DNA from 3 places in the Alkaliphilus metalliredigens QYMF genome. Region 1 is predicted to be linked to each of the others. Evidence: riboswitches for the same ligand, from Rfam matches in the RefSeq annotation. Region 1 holds a riboswitch; each other region holds the start of a gene.

What was found. Region 1 has a riboswitch for S-adenosylmethionine ahead of metA (homoserine O-acetyltransferase MetA). Riboswitches for the same ligand answer to the same signal wherever they lie in the genome.
Region 2: it holds a riboswitch for S-adenosylmethionine, as region 1 does, so the genes downstream of both, AMET_RS19120 (methionine ABC transporter ATP-binding protein) here and metA (homoserine O-acetyltransferase MetA) in region 1, are expected to answer to the same signal.
Region 3: it holds a riboswitch for S-adenosylmethionine, as region 1 does, so the genes downstream of both, AMET_RS16585 (O-acetylhomoserine aminocarboxypropyltransferase/cysteine synthase family protein) here and metA (homoserine O-acetyltransferase MetA) in region 1, are expected to answer to the same signal.

What each region holds. Positions count from the first base shown of each region.
Region 1 is NC_009633.1:3,804,431-3,809,247, reverse strand. It holds gene AMET_RS18230 (UDP-N-acetylmuramoyl-tripeptide--D-alanyl-D-alanine ligase) at 1-1,193, shown strand, start outside; SAM riboswitch class I at 1,326-1,436, shown strand; gene metA (homoserine O-acetyltransferase MetA) at 1,590-2,534, shown strand; gene AMET_RS18220 (trans-sulfuration enzyme family protein) at 2,557-3,714, shown strand; gene AMET_RS18215 (trans-sulfuration enzyme family protein) at 3,720-4,817, shown strand, end outside.
Region 2 is NC_009633.1:4,001,421-4,006,237, forward strand. It holds gene larAH10 (NPN-dependent 2-hydroxyacid racemase, LarAH10 family) at 1-330, opposite strand, end outside; gene AMET_RS19110 (MetQ/NlpA family ABC transporter substrate-binding protein) at 342-1,148, opposite strand; gene AMET_RS19115 (methionine ABC transporter permease) at 1,200-1,877, opposite strand; gene AMET_RS19120 (methionine ABC transporter ATP-binding protein) at 1,840-2,904, opposite strand; SAM riboswitch class I at 3,028-3,129, opposite strand; gene AMET_RS19125 (transposase) at 3,146-3,697, opposite strand; gene AMET_RS27415 (helix-turn-helix domain-containing protein) at 3,992-4,435, shown strand; gene AMET_RS27420 (hypothetical protein) at 4,498-4,817, shown strand, end outside.
Region 3 is NC_009633.1:3,430,591-3,435,407, forward strand. It holds gene AMET_RS16580 (methylenetetrahydrofolate reductase) at 1-266, opposite strand, end outside; gene AMET_RS16585 (O-acetylhomoserine aminocarboxypropyltransferase/cysteine synthase family protein) at 280-1,557, opposite strand; SAM riboswitch class I at 1,720-1,835, opposite strand; SAM-I-IV-variant riboswitch at 1,966-2,089, opposite strand; gene AMET_RS16590 (CAP domain-containing protein) at 2,252-3,214, shown strand; gene carB (carbamoyl-phosphate synthase large subunit) at 3,324-4,817, opposite strand, start outside.

The DNA of each region.
Region 1 (4,817 bases):
TGGGAAATGGAGCAACAGCTACTTTGTGGGATAAGAATCAGCCTATTCCAAATATTGACTTCCCCTTTATACTTGTTGAAGATACCCTAGATGCGATTCAGACTTTAGCAAAGGCGTATCGAAACCAATTAAATGTAAAGATCATCGGTATTACAGGTAGTAACGGAAAGACTTCAACAAAGGATATCCTTTTTAATATATTACAGACTGTCTATAAGACACATAAGACCTTGGGAAATCTAAATAATCATTTAGGGGTACCGCTAACGCTATTAGAAATGGCTGAAAATACTGAAATAGCAGTGATTGAGATGGGAATGTCTGGTTTAGGTGAAATTGAACTTTTATCTAAGATTGCTTCATCTGACGTGGCGATTATTACAAATTCAACAAATGTACACATCAATGATTTGGGTTCGGTAGAAAACATACTAAAGGCAAAACTTGAAATCATAGAAGGATTAAAACCCCATGGACTTTTTATTTACTTTGGAGATAGCCCTCCACTTAGAGTAGGGGTAGAGAAGCTGGATCTAAAACAAAAAAAAGTGACATTTGGAATCAATCGTGATAATGATTATACTGTTAAATTAATTTCTTCAGAAAATGAAGGGATATACTTTGAACTAGTAGGTAGTGATTCTCCTAGACTGTTCTTATCTATGCTTGGAAATCATCAAATATACAATGCTGCAGCTGCTATTGCTGTTGCTCAGTATTTTAATATTACCTTGGAAAAGATACAAGAAGGGATGTTGAAAATTGAAGCTACAGGTATGCGAAATGAGTTAATTAAATGCAATGGATTTGATATTTTAAATGATTCTTATAAGTCTAATCCTATTAGTCTACGATCTGTTCTAGATACAATGTATTCTTTCAAAAAATATAAACAAAAGATTGTGGTCCTTGGAGATATGTTTGGTACTGGGGAAAATGAAATTACAACACATATAGACATAGGAGAAGAAATTGACCCTAGCCAAATAGACTATGTATTTACCATTGGGGAACTAGGAAAATATTTTGCTCAGGGAGCAAAAACGAGATTTCCAGATGAACGGGTTTTTTCATTTATGGATAAGTCATCACTGACAACAAAACTCAAAGAAATGATCAAAAAAGATGCCATTGTTTTAATAAAAGGATCTAGAATATTGGAGCTTGAAAAAGTTGTAGATGAGTTGAAGTAATTGAGGAAATTGTATAATTATTTTTAAAGAATAACAATTTTACATCAACACAACTGAAAATTATCTTATTAGTTAAATGTTTTGATTGACAAGAATAGTCTGAATATATATAATGGGATCTAACTAAATATATTACTATCAAGAGTGGTGGAGGGACTGGCCCGATGAAACCCAGCAACCTGCGAAAGCGAGGTGCTAAATCCTGCAGCAATATTCGAAAGAATTGGTGCTGAAAGATAGATGAGTTTCTATGATATTAACCTCTTCTGTTTTTCAGAAGGGGTTTTCTTACGATTAAGCACTTGAATTTTTAAAAATTTTTAGCATGGATGTCAATTAATGAAACAGAGTCAAAGCTTATATTTACTAAATAGAAGAAAACGGAGGAGAATGATGATGCCAATAAAAATTCCCGATGATTTGCCGGCTGTAGAAACATTGGAAAAGGAAAACATATTTGTGATGACTGAAAGTCGTGCCACCCATCAAGACATTAGACCACTAAAGATTGTGATTTTGAATTTGATGCCAACGAAAATAGAAACAGAAACCCAGTTATTGAGGTTATTGGGAAATTCACCGATTCAGGTTGATATTACACTTATTCATCCTAATAGTCATGTTTCAAAGAACACATCCAAAGAGCATTTACTCAGGTTTTATCATACATTTGAAGAAATTAAAAAGGAAAAATTTGATGGTATGATTATTACTGGTGCACCCATTGAATTATTAGACTTCGAAACAGTAGACTATTGGGAAGAACTTTGTGAAATTATGAAATGGAGCCTACAGAATGTTTATTCTACCCTGCATATATGTTGGGGAGCTCAGGCTGGATTGTACTATCACTATGGTATTCCTAAGTATCCCTTGGAAAATAAAATGTTTGGTGTGTTCCCTCACTGGGTCAATAAAAAAACAGTCAAATTATTTCGAGGCTTTGATGATTATTTTTATGTACCACATTCTCGGCATACAGAGATAAGACATGATGACATACAAAAAGTAGATGAACTAGAAATTTTATCGGAATCAAAGGAATCAGGAGTGCATATTGTAGGAGCAAAAAATGGAAGACAAATTTTTGTAACGGGACATTCAGAATATAGTCCACTAACCTTAAAATCAGAGTATGAAAGGGATAAGGAGAGTGGAAAGCTCATTAATATCCCAGATCATTACTACCCTCAAGATGATCCGACAAAAGAGCCTGTAGTCAAATGGAGGAGCCATGCCAGTCTTTTATTTAGCAATTGGCTGAATTATTATGTTTATCAGGAAACCCCCTATGATTTAGAAGGGATAGAGAGAGTCACCCGTGATGACATAGAAATATAAATGAAAAAGGAGGAGAGCATCTATGAGTTGCGTGAAGGATAAGAAGTTGCATATTGAAACTGAAGTTGTACATGGATTTAAAGGATATGATCCCCATACGGGAGCTGTAAGTTTTCCCATATACCAGAGTGCAACCTTTAGGCACCCGGGTCTTAATGAGACCACGGGCTATGATTACTCAAGATTACAAAACCCGACCCGGGAAGAACTTGAAAATACCATGGCATGTTTAGAAAAAGGAAAGCATGGACTGGCTTTTTCCAGTGGTATGGCGGCGATATCAACAGTGTTTACTCTGTTTACACCGGGTCAGCATATTATTGTTTCGGATGATCTTTATGGAGGCACCTATCGAATTTGTGAAGAGATTTATAAACGGTATGGGATTGAATTTAGCTATGTTGACACCAGTAAAATTAGGGAAGTTGAGAAGGCCTTAAGGGAGAACACAGCTGCGATATTCATTGAAACACCATCAAATCCCATGATGAAGGTAGCTGATATTGCTTCAATTTCTGAAATTGCAAAGTCAAAGGAGGTAATGCTTATTGTAGACAATACCTTTTTGACACCGTATTTTCAGAGACCCCTAGGGCTTGGGGCAGATATTGTGATTCATAGTGGAACAAAATATCTCGGTGGACACAATGATACCCTGGCTGGATTTGTGATTGTAAAGGATGACGATCTAGGAGAAAACCTGAAACTGATTCAAAAAAGCCAAGGAGCTGTTCTAGCTCCCTTTGATAGTTGGTTAATCCTACGTGGTATTAAAACATTAGGAATTAGACTTGAAAAGCAACAGCAGAATGCCATAAAAGTAGCCGCTTGGTTAAAGGAGCACCAGCAGGTTGAAAAAGTCTATTATGTGGGAGATCCTGACCATGAGGGATACCAATTATCTAAGAAACAAGCATCGGGCTTTGGCGCCATGATTTCTTTTACAGTCAAGAGTCAGGAAGTGGCAAAGCAGGTACTTGACCGTGTTCAAGTCATAATGTTTGCAGAGAGTCTAGGTGGTGTTGAAAGTCTAATCACGTATCCTATGGTACAGACCCATGCAGCTATCCCCCAAGAGATAAGGGAAAGAATTGGTGTAAATGATAAACTATTAAGGCTTTCTGTTGGCATAGAAGCAGTAGAAGATATCATATTAGACTTAGAAAGGGCATTGAGGTGAGAAAAATGAATTTTGGAACAAAACTAATACATAATACAAACGATAAGGATAAAATAACCGGTGCTTTAAGTATACCCATCTATCAGGTGTCTACCTATCACCAAGAGGATATTGAGGCAGAACAGGAGTATCAATATTCAAGGTCAGAAAATCCAACAAGAAGAGCCATAGAGGAAACAATAGCTGAACTTGAAAATGGAGATAGGGGGTTTGCGTTTTCCTCAGGAATGGCAGCGACTTCATCTGTGCTTTCAATTTTTTCCGCAGGAGATCACATCATTGCCTGTCAAGACGTATATGGCGGAACATATAGGGCTTTGAATCGTATTTTTAATCGGTACGGAATAGAAGTCAGCCTTGTAGATACAACTGATTTAGGTGAGATTGAGGCCAATATCAAAGAGAATACACGGGCAATTTTTCTTGAAACACCATCTAACCCTACATTGAAAATAACCAATCTTAAGGGTGCAGTGGGTATTGCAAAGGCACATCATTTACTGGTTATTGTAGACAATACATTTATGACTCCTTATTTACAGCGCCCCCTTGATCTTGGAGCAGATATCGTGATCCATAGTGCAACGAAATTTATAGGTGGGCATAGTGATGTTGTTGCAGGTTTGGTTGCCGTAAAAGGGAAAGCACTTTCGGAAAGACTGTACATGATTCAAAACGGTTTTGGGGCTGTGTTAGGACCACAGGATTCATGGTTGCTGCTGCGAGGACTTAAAACTTTGAAGGTGAGGATGGATTATCAGCAAAAGAATGCTGAGGAGCTTGCTCAATGGTTATCCAATCATGAAAAAATCCAGAAAGTATACTACCCTGGCCTGCTTGGGCACCAAAACCGAGAAATTCATGACACCCAGGCTAACGGTGCAGGTGCAGTCATGAGCTTTAAGACAGTTGAAATAGAAACAGCACAGAAATTCATGAAAATGGTAAAACTTGCTGCTGTAGCAGTAAGTCTCGGGGGAGTCGAAACAATTGCATCCTATCCCGTTAAAATGTCTCATGCAGCAATGCCTAAAGCCCAAAGAGAATCACTCGGTATTACTGAGAATTTGATTCGCCTATCAGTAGGGTTAGAGGACATAAAA
Region 2 (4,817 bases), 200 kb from region 1:
GGGTCTGTGGGTACCTAATGCAATTAATATATCAATATGACTATCTTCTACACCCATAGCATTTAGGTAATCTATTAGATGGATTAAAAATTGATCTGTTTTAATCCACAGTCTAGTGATATCACTAACTACTATTACAACGGTTTCTCCTTTTTTAATCACATTCTTTAAGGAAGCAGAAGCTGTAGGATTTTCAATGGCCCTTATTACTGCCTCCTTAACATCTATTATTGGGGCGGCTACCCTTGGTAAAAGTGTATTTAATATTAACTTTTCATTAATTTTACAGAGAAGCTCACCTCTCCCATATTTAAAGCTATAGTTTTTCAATAAAATCCCTCCTAGAATGCCGACACAACAGCTCCACCAAAGCTTTCCTCTATAAATTGTCTAATCTCACTGGAATGATATATTTCAACAAGCTTTTTAATTCTTACATCCTCCTCAAGCTCTGGTCTAGTAACAATATGGTTTACCCAGGGAGAATTCTTATCTTCAATAAATATTGAATCCTCTACAGGATTCATCCCTGCCTCAATGATAAAATTAGTATTAATTACAGCCACTGCCACATCCGGTAGAGCTCTAATAAGCATTGGTGCCTCCAGCTCAACTATTTTAATGTTTTTAGGATTTTCTACTATATCCCTAACTGTTACCGCAGTACCTGCACCTTCCCTGAGTTTAATAACTCCGGCTGTCTCCAATAGGATCAATGCCCTAGCTTGATTTGTCGAATCATTGGGAACTGCTACCTGTTGGCCTTCAACTAGTTCACTAGGTGAAGCGATTTTATCAGAATAGATACCCATTGGAAAGTTTACTGTTGGTGCGATGGTAATAAGATCCATGCTTCTATCTGTATTAAATTTAATTAAGTATGGTTCATGCTGAAAAATATTAGCATCCAATTCCTTATCAAATAGCTGTATATTGGGTTGAATATACTCATTGAAAACAACTAATTCTATATTTAAGCCCTTATCCTCAGCCAATTCTTTAACCTTTTTAGCAATTTCTTCATGGGGCCCACCTGTTACACCAATCTTTAATGTATCTTCATTACCAGCAGCGGTTTTAGCTCCACAGCCCGTTACAATTAATGCCAATAAAACAATAGTTATAGATATTAGTATGATTTTTTTCATTTTTTTCTCTCCTTCAGTCATTTTTTGTGTTTATTTTGCTTGTTGTTTAATTTAGTGACTTAATTTCTTTTGAAAATATTCCCCTGTACTTTGAACAACATTTACGATCAGCAGCAAAATTATTGTGCTTACAATCATGATGTCAGTTCTATAATATTGATAACCGTATCGTATAGCGAAATCCCCAAGACCTCCACCTCCCACCGTTCCAGCTATGGCAGAAAAACCGATTAAGCTAACGACGGTTATGGTTAAAGCATATATGATTCCAGGTAAGCCCTCCACAAGTAATACCCTATAGATTATTTCAAAGGGGCTAGATCCCATGGCCTGTGCTGCTTCAATAACTCCTGGATCTATATCTAACAGTGCTGACTCCACCTGCCGTGCCACAAAGGGAGCGGAGGCAAATATTAGAGGTATTATTGCACCCCTAAGACCTATTGTTGTGCCAGCTAAAAATCTTGTAATAGGTATAATGGCCGTTAACAAAATTACAAAAGGTAAAGATCTAAATATATTCACTACCTTTCCCAATATAAAATTTATCAATTTATTTTCCACCAGATTCCCTTTTCTTGTAATAACTAAGATTACACCTAAAGGAATTCCGATTATGGAGGCAATTAATCCAGATATAAAAACCATAATCAAGGTATCCATAAATGCTTTAACTAACTCAGGAAACAATTCAACTACATTGGGTAGCATTTGATTTACTAGCTCCATACTCTCTTAATACCTCCACTCGTATTTTATTGCTTTCAAGAAGTGCAATTGCTTCTTGAATCTTTCCTTCATTACCCGTAAGACTGACCACAAGACTTCCAAAGGGGATCCCCTGTAGGCTTTCTATGCTTCCAAAAAGTATGTTTACCATAATCCCATACTCTCTAGATATTCTAGAAATAAAAGGTTGCCCCGTTACCTGACCAACAAAGGTAACTTTTACAGTTAATTCATATTGACCTGGATCCCTGAGGAAATTCTGATTTATCAACTCATCTAGGCCTTCATAACCCATGGTCTTAGCAATAAATTCCCTGGTAATATCTGTTGCTGGATTAGAAAAGACATCTATGATGCTTCCCTCCTCTACTACCTCCCCAGCATCCATCACGGCCACCCTATTGCAAACTTCCTTTATAACCTCCATTTGATGGGTAATAATTACCACCGTTAAATTGAGCTTTTGATTAATCTCTTTCAACAGGTTTAAAATTGACCTTGTATTCTGAGGATCTAGGGCTGAGGTTGCCTCATCACATAATAATACCTCTGGATCATTGGCAAGGGCCCTTGCTATGCCCACCCTCTGTTTCTGACCTCCACTTAGCTGAGAGGGATAAGAATAAATCTTATCTTTAATTCCAACCAATTCTAAAAGTTTTACCACTTTTTCATTTATTTCAACCTTTGTTAAACCTTTACCCTTTAAGGGGTAAGCTATATTATCATACACAGTCCTCCTCTTCATTAAGTTAAAGTGTTGGAAAATCATTCCTATTTTTTCTCTTTGTTTCCTTAATTCCTTTGGCGATAGTTCTGTTAATTCTATGCCATTTATTGTGACTTTCCCAGAATCCATTTTTTCTAAAAGATTAATGCATCTTATCAAGGTGCTTTTACCAGCCCCACTATATCCAATTATTCCAAATATATCTCCTCTTTGTATTTTCAAGCTAACCTTTTTTAATGCCTTAACAGCTTCTTTGTTACTTCCATAGGTTTTGGTTAGTTCATGTAATATAATCAATTTTCAGCCTCCTTTCTTTACCATAGAAATAGCACATACTTTTTACCAAATAAAAAAACCTCTTCTCAAAGAGAGAAAAGGTTTATCTGCATAAAAATAACCCAAGAAGGGTTTCATTATCCATTCTCATCTCCCAGAACTATGTTCTGCTGGATTTAGCACCGTCACATATGTGTGGTTGCTGAAACATCATCGGGCCAGTCCCTCAGTTTCTCTTGATAAGTTATATTTAGTTTTTATATTAGATATGATTATATAGTGTATAAAATGTTTTGTCAACAATAAAATTAATTTCCTTCTTTTCTTTTGATTCATTTTGTAACGTCCATGCTTCTACCTTAAATTGATTTTTTATTATCTGCCTTAATTCATCATCTGATATATTCTTCTTTTTTTCCTTGATTTCTAAGCACTCATCATTATTATTCTTTTTGTTAAATTTAATAAATAATTCAATAGCTATATCATTGTCTTTAGCAAATATTTTAAGTACATATTCCTTATCTATTATTTTGGGGGTTACTGAATATTCCCTATAACTACTCCATCTATAGTCTTTTATATTTCTTATAATTCCTGCTTTTATAGGATTTTGATGAATGTATCTTATAACCGTCAAAAAATATGATTCTGTCTCTACGGGTTCACTTTTAAATCGATCTTGAAATAAAGTTCCTACCCGTTCATACTTCTTGTTATACCAATATACATAGCTTCCACTTATACGTCTCATTATTTGTTCTAATGGTTCTTTTCCTTCTTTTAACAATAGATGTATGTCACTAGTGTTCAATTAATGGATTTTAAATCCATTGACAATACTTCGTATCCAGTACTTTCATAATTTGACTTAAATTTAGACATGAAAATAGTCAGTAACCTTTGCTTTAATATAATTACACACTAACCATATTTGCAAGGGGGTACTGACTATTGGTTAATGATAATTATATCACTATTTTCGAAAAATTATTAGACATCATTGATTGGAAAAAATTGAAAGAATCTACTTATCTACTAGTGCTTAGTAACCTCCTTCTTTGGGGAAGATATGTGTAAACTAATCCCAAAGAAATGGAGGAACATCATGAAAAAGAAATATATCGTAAAACTGACCAATGAAGAACATCAAGAACTAACAGATATAATAAGTAAAGGTAAATCACCGGCATATAAAATCAAACATGCAAACATTCTTCTCAAGGCCAATACAGACGGACCAAACTGGATTGATAGACAAATTGCAGAAGCGTTTAATTGCCATAGCAATACGATAACAAATGTCAAAAAACGCTTCGTAGAAGAAGGTCTTGATAGTGCTCTTGACCGAAAAAAGAGAGATCCTTCTACTTTGCCTAGAAAATTTGATGGTGTAGATCAAGCTAAAATAATAGCTCTTGCCTGCAGCACACCACTGGCTGATCATTCTCACTGGACATTGAGGTTACTCGCTAATAAAGTTGTTGAATTAAATATAGTTGATTCTATTTCACATCAAACAGTTTCCAGGATTCTAAAAAAAATGACTTGAAGCCTCACCAAAGTAAGTATTGGATGATACCCCCTGAACAAGATGCTGCCTTCGTATGCGCTATGGAAGATGTCCTTGATTTATACCAGAGACCCTATGATAGTAATAAGCCTGTAGTTTGTATGGATGAACAGCCTATACAACTTATTAGGGAAACTCGTACCCCTCTCCCCTTAGAACCTGGGAAACCTGAACGACACGATTATGAATACGAAAGAAATGGTACAGCAAATGCTTTTATGTTTACAGAGCCTTTGGGTTGTAATCGTTCTGTTCATATCACAGAGACAAGTGCAAAGGAAATATTTGAAGTAGAAAAACTTAAAGCCCTAGCAGATAAAGGTTATTACAATGCACAGGATTTAAAAAAATGCGAAAAAGA
Region 3 (4,817 bases), 370 kb from region 1:
TGAATGACTTCCTTGTTAGAAGTAATACAAGTTAAGTGAGCTAATGCTTCGATTTCATATTTGTTTTTGATTATTGATGCAATTTCTATTGTCTTATTACTACCTGTCCCTCCAGCACCATAGGTTACACTGATAAAGTCTGGATTTAAATCAGCCAGTCCGTCTAAGGCTCCATAGATGCTACTAATAGGAAGCTCTTTCTTAGGTGGAAAAATTTCAAAAGAGATGACTGGTCTTTTATCATTAAATAATTTAGTTATTTTCATAAGATTTCCCCCCTTACAATTTTCCTAACACGTCTTCAATATCTGCAATTAGATCTGCTACATTTTCAATTCCTACAGAGATTCTCACAAGTTCAGGTAATACTCCCGCTGATAGTTGCTGCTCTTGGCTTAATTGTTGATGAGTGGTGGAGGCTGGATGAATTACCAGTGATTTTGCATCTCCAACATTGGCTACATTAGAGAAAATAGTAAGCTCATTGATTAACTTTTTTCCACCTTCATAGCCACTCTTTAGACCAAATGTGAAAATTGAGCCAGATCCTAATGGTAAATATTTTTGCCCAAGTTCATAGTATTTATTGGATTGAAGCCCTGGATAATTGACCCATGCCACCTGGGGGTGTTTCTCAAGGTAGGTTGCCACTTCCAATGCATTTGACACATGTCTTTCTACTCGTAGTGATAAAGTCTCTAACCCTAAAATCAATAAAAATGAATTAAAAGGAGAGATGGCCGCCCCAATATCTCTTAATAAGATAGTGCGTAGTCTAGCAATATATGCAGCGCCACCAAATGTATCCCAGTAGGATAATCCATGGTAGCTTTCATCCGGTTCAACTAACTCTTCAAATTTTCCATTATTCCAAGGAAATTTTCCTGAATCTACCACAACCCCTCCAATTGAAGTTCCATGTCCCCCGATAAACTTAGTTGTGGAGTGAACCACAATGTCCGCTCCGAACTCAATGGGCCTGCATAAATACGGTGAAGCAAAGGTGTTATCTACGATTAATGGGATGCCATGGTCATGGGCTATTTCAGCTATCTTTTCAATATCAATGACATTAATTTCTGGATTTCCAATGGTTTCAATGAACACAGCCTTGGTATTTTCATTAATGGCTTGATCCACTGCTTCAAAATCATCTGGATCCACTAAGACCACTTTAATATTTAACCTTTTAAATGTATTTGAAAATAGTGTGTAGGTGCCTCCATAAAGTGTGGCCGCCGCCACAATTTCATCTCCTGGCTTAGCGACATTCAAGATAGCATAGGTAATGGCACTCATTCCTGAGGCCGTAGCCACAGCCGCTACCCCACCCTCTAATGCCGCGATTCTTTTTTCTAATACATCTGTTGTTGGGTTTCCTATCCTTGTATAAATATTCCCTTCCTTCTTGAGTGCAAAAAGATCTGCTGCATCCTGTGCATCATCAAACACGTAGGATGTGGTTTGATAAATTGGGACTGCCCTAGATTTAGTGGTACCATCAACCACTTGCCCCCCATGAACTTGTAATGTTTCGAAAGATAATTTTTTTGTCATTATAATTCCTCCTTGTTTTGTTTTGTTAAAAATTCGTCTGGTGCTCTCGCATCGACTCATGGCCCACTTAAAGATTCAAGTGCTTATAGGAAAAGCCACTTCTCTTAAATTAATAAGAAGCGGCTTTTTCAAAATACCTTAATGGTATTGATGAAAATACTCTCCTTATCTTTCAGCCAAGGGCTGCAGGAATTAGCACATTTCAAGCTTGATTAATGCCTCAAGCTAGCTGTTGCTGGGTTTCATCGGGCCAGTCCCTCCACCTCTCTAGATAAGATATTCAATTTCGCTTTTACTTTTTTGTAAATCCAGATACAATTCGTCTGATGCTACCACAGCAACTCAAACTTTTAATATGCAATTTCTTCAAAATAGAAAAATCTTCTTAACATATCGTTAAGAAGATTATATTCACCGTATTATTGGTTTACTATACCCCCTTATCGTGTGTTAACAGGACCACCTTACTTTTTCTAGTAGGTTGGTATAGGATCATCAAGTCAACTCTCTCCCCTAATTCTTGATAAGTTTCTATTAAATTATAGTTATGATATCACAAAAGAATTAACTTGTAAATACCCTTTAGTTAAAATATTCAATAAATTCTTTATTTAATTTAAAGACATATAACCATTATTTTTGCAAATAATATAAGAGACTCATTTAGATAAAATTTGATTAACGGAGGTATGATATGCGAAATAAAGCTTTGCTTTTATTAACTTTTTCCCTTCTACTTACCACTGCCTGCGGAGGACCTCAGGACCATTTAGCCCAAGATAATCAGCCTAGAGAGACTAACCTTTCCGCTATTTTTCATATAGCTGATGTTGAATTTGCTCGAGTGACGGCTGATTCAGCAGATGTTAAATCAGGACTAGGAAGAGACTTCGATAGTCTTGCTACTTTAGAAAAAGATAGTGAGATTAGGGTTCTAAATCAATCACAGGACTGGTATATTGTCCAACTAGATAATAATCAAGTGGGTGGAATTGAAACTGCTGATGCAATGCCTATAGTAAGGGAAGGTGCTGATCGTCGTGAGGACCACCCCACTACCCCCAATGAAACACAGCAACCAATGTATCAACAGCAGGAAGAACTTCCCCAGAGACAGGTTGATGAGGATGCGACACAGCCTGGAGAAGAGGCTCCTGAAGAAGCCCCAAGACTGGAAGAGAAACCTACGCTACCACCAAATGAAAGACAACAACCGCAAACAGGACAGCAGGTAGACCCGGAGCCCCAAACCACTGGAATTCGAGCTCTATCTGCGGAAGAACAACAAATGTTCGACCTTGTTAATAGTGAGAGAGAACGAAATGGTCTTTCTACCTTAAGAGTTGACTTAGAAATAACCAGAGTAGCTCGAATTAAATCTCAGGACATGGAAGATCAAAACTATTTCAGTCATAACTCTCCTACCTATGGCAGTCCCTTTGATATGCTGGAAAGCTTTGGTGTGAAATACTTACATGCAGGTGAAAACCTAGCTGGTAACGCTTCAGTGGAACAGGCTCATACTTCATTGATGAATTCTGCAGGACATAGAAGAAACATTCTAAGTCCAGATTTTACCCACCTGGGCATCGGTATCGTTCCTAGTGATCGATATGGTTTACTGTTTACACAGGTATTTATTAGTAAACCTCAATAGAGCTGTTTAACCATATAGTTATTTGAATCCTATCTTTATTTTTCACTTGCGCATAAAAACGAGCAAGTGACTCAATTGAGTCACTTGCTCGTTTTTTGTGGAGACCTTATTATACAATATTACTTAATTTAGGAGAAATCTTGTCAATAGCTTGGGGTTCAAAAAGCTTGATGACTTGATATGTGTATGTTTTTGCAAATTTAATGACATCTAAAAATTGATAGGCAGTATCTAATGATGTAAAACAAGAAATGCTATAATCAATGGATTGTCTTCTGATTTGAAAACCCTGTCTCTCTATCTTCTTCCCTTTTGTTGGTGTATTAATTACCATTGCAACGGATCCACTCTTAAAGGCTTCTAATATTTCATCATTTGAGCCCAACACCTCTTTAATATGCACCCCATGCTTTACTAGGTGTTTGCCAGTACTTGAAGTGGCAATGATTTCAAATCCTTGTTCCTCTAGTTCCCTTGCCAGGGCAATGGCTTCCGTCTTATCACGGTCTGCTATGGAAAACAGCACCCTTCCCTTTGATGGAATGTGAAAACCTGCTCCCTCAAAGGCTTTTAGTAAAGCCTCTTGGTAATTTAAACCGATGCCCATTACCTCTCCTGTGGATTTCATTTCTGGGTCTAGCATCGTATCGACATCTCCTAGCTTTTCCAAACAGAATACAGGGGCTTTCACCACGATATACGGAGGATGAGCTGCGACTCCAGTCCCATATCCCAGATCCTTTAAGGCTTTCCCCATCATCACTTCCGTTGCAAGAGCCACCATTGGAATTCGAGTCACTTTAGAAACAATAGGCACAGTACGTGATGCCCTTGGATTGGCTTCAATCACCATTACTTGTTCATCCTTGACCACATATTGAATGTTAATTAATCCAACTACTCCTAAGGCCATGGCAATTTTCTGGGTGTAATCAACAATATCCTTTACTACTTTTTCACTTAAGCTTTGAACAGGATAGACACTCATACTGTCTCCAGAATGAACTCCTGCTCTTTCAATATGCTCCATAATAGCAGGGATCAAAATCTCTTTGCCATCGCTAATGCCATCTACTTCAACTTCTTTTCCCAAAATATATTGATCCATTAGGATTGCATTGTATTTGTTAAAGTCAGTTAAATGATTTGCATAATAAAGTAGCTCTTCCTCATCCCTTACGATTTCCATTGACTGTCCACCGATTACATAGGAGGGTCTGACCACTAATGGGAACCCAAGAACCTTTGCAGCTTCTTCTACCTCTTTGATATCACTGACCATAACCCCCTTGGATTGTGGAATATTCAGCTCAACCAATAGCTTACTGAACTTTTCGCGATCCTCCGCTAGGTCAATTCCTGATGGTGGGGTTCCTAAAATCTTAATGCCTGCTTCATGAAGTGGCTTAGTCAAATTGATGGCAGTTTGCCCACCATATTGTACAACAACCCCTTCCACATCCTCCATTTTAGCAATATTGATGACATCCTCTGGAGTTAGTGGCTCAAAATATAGTTTATCAGATGTATCAAAATCCGTACTGACGGTTTCTGGGTTGTTATTGATAATAATTGTTTCAATCCCTTGTTCCTTCAATGACCA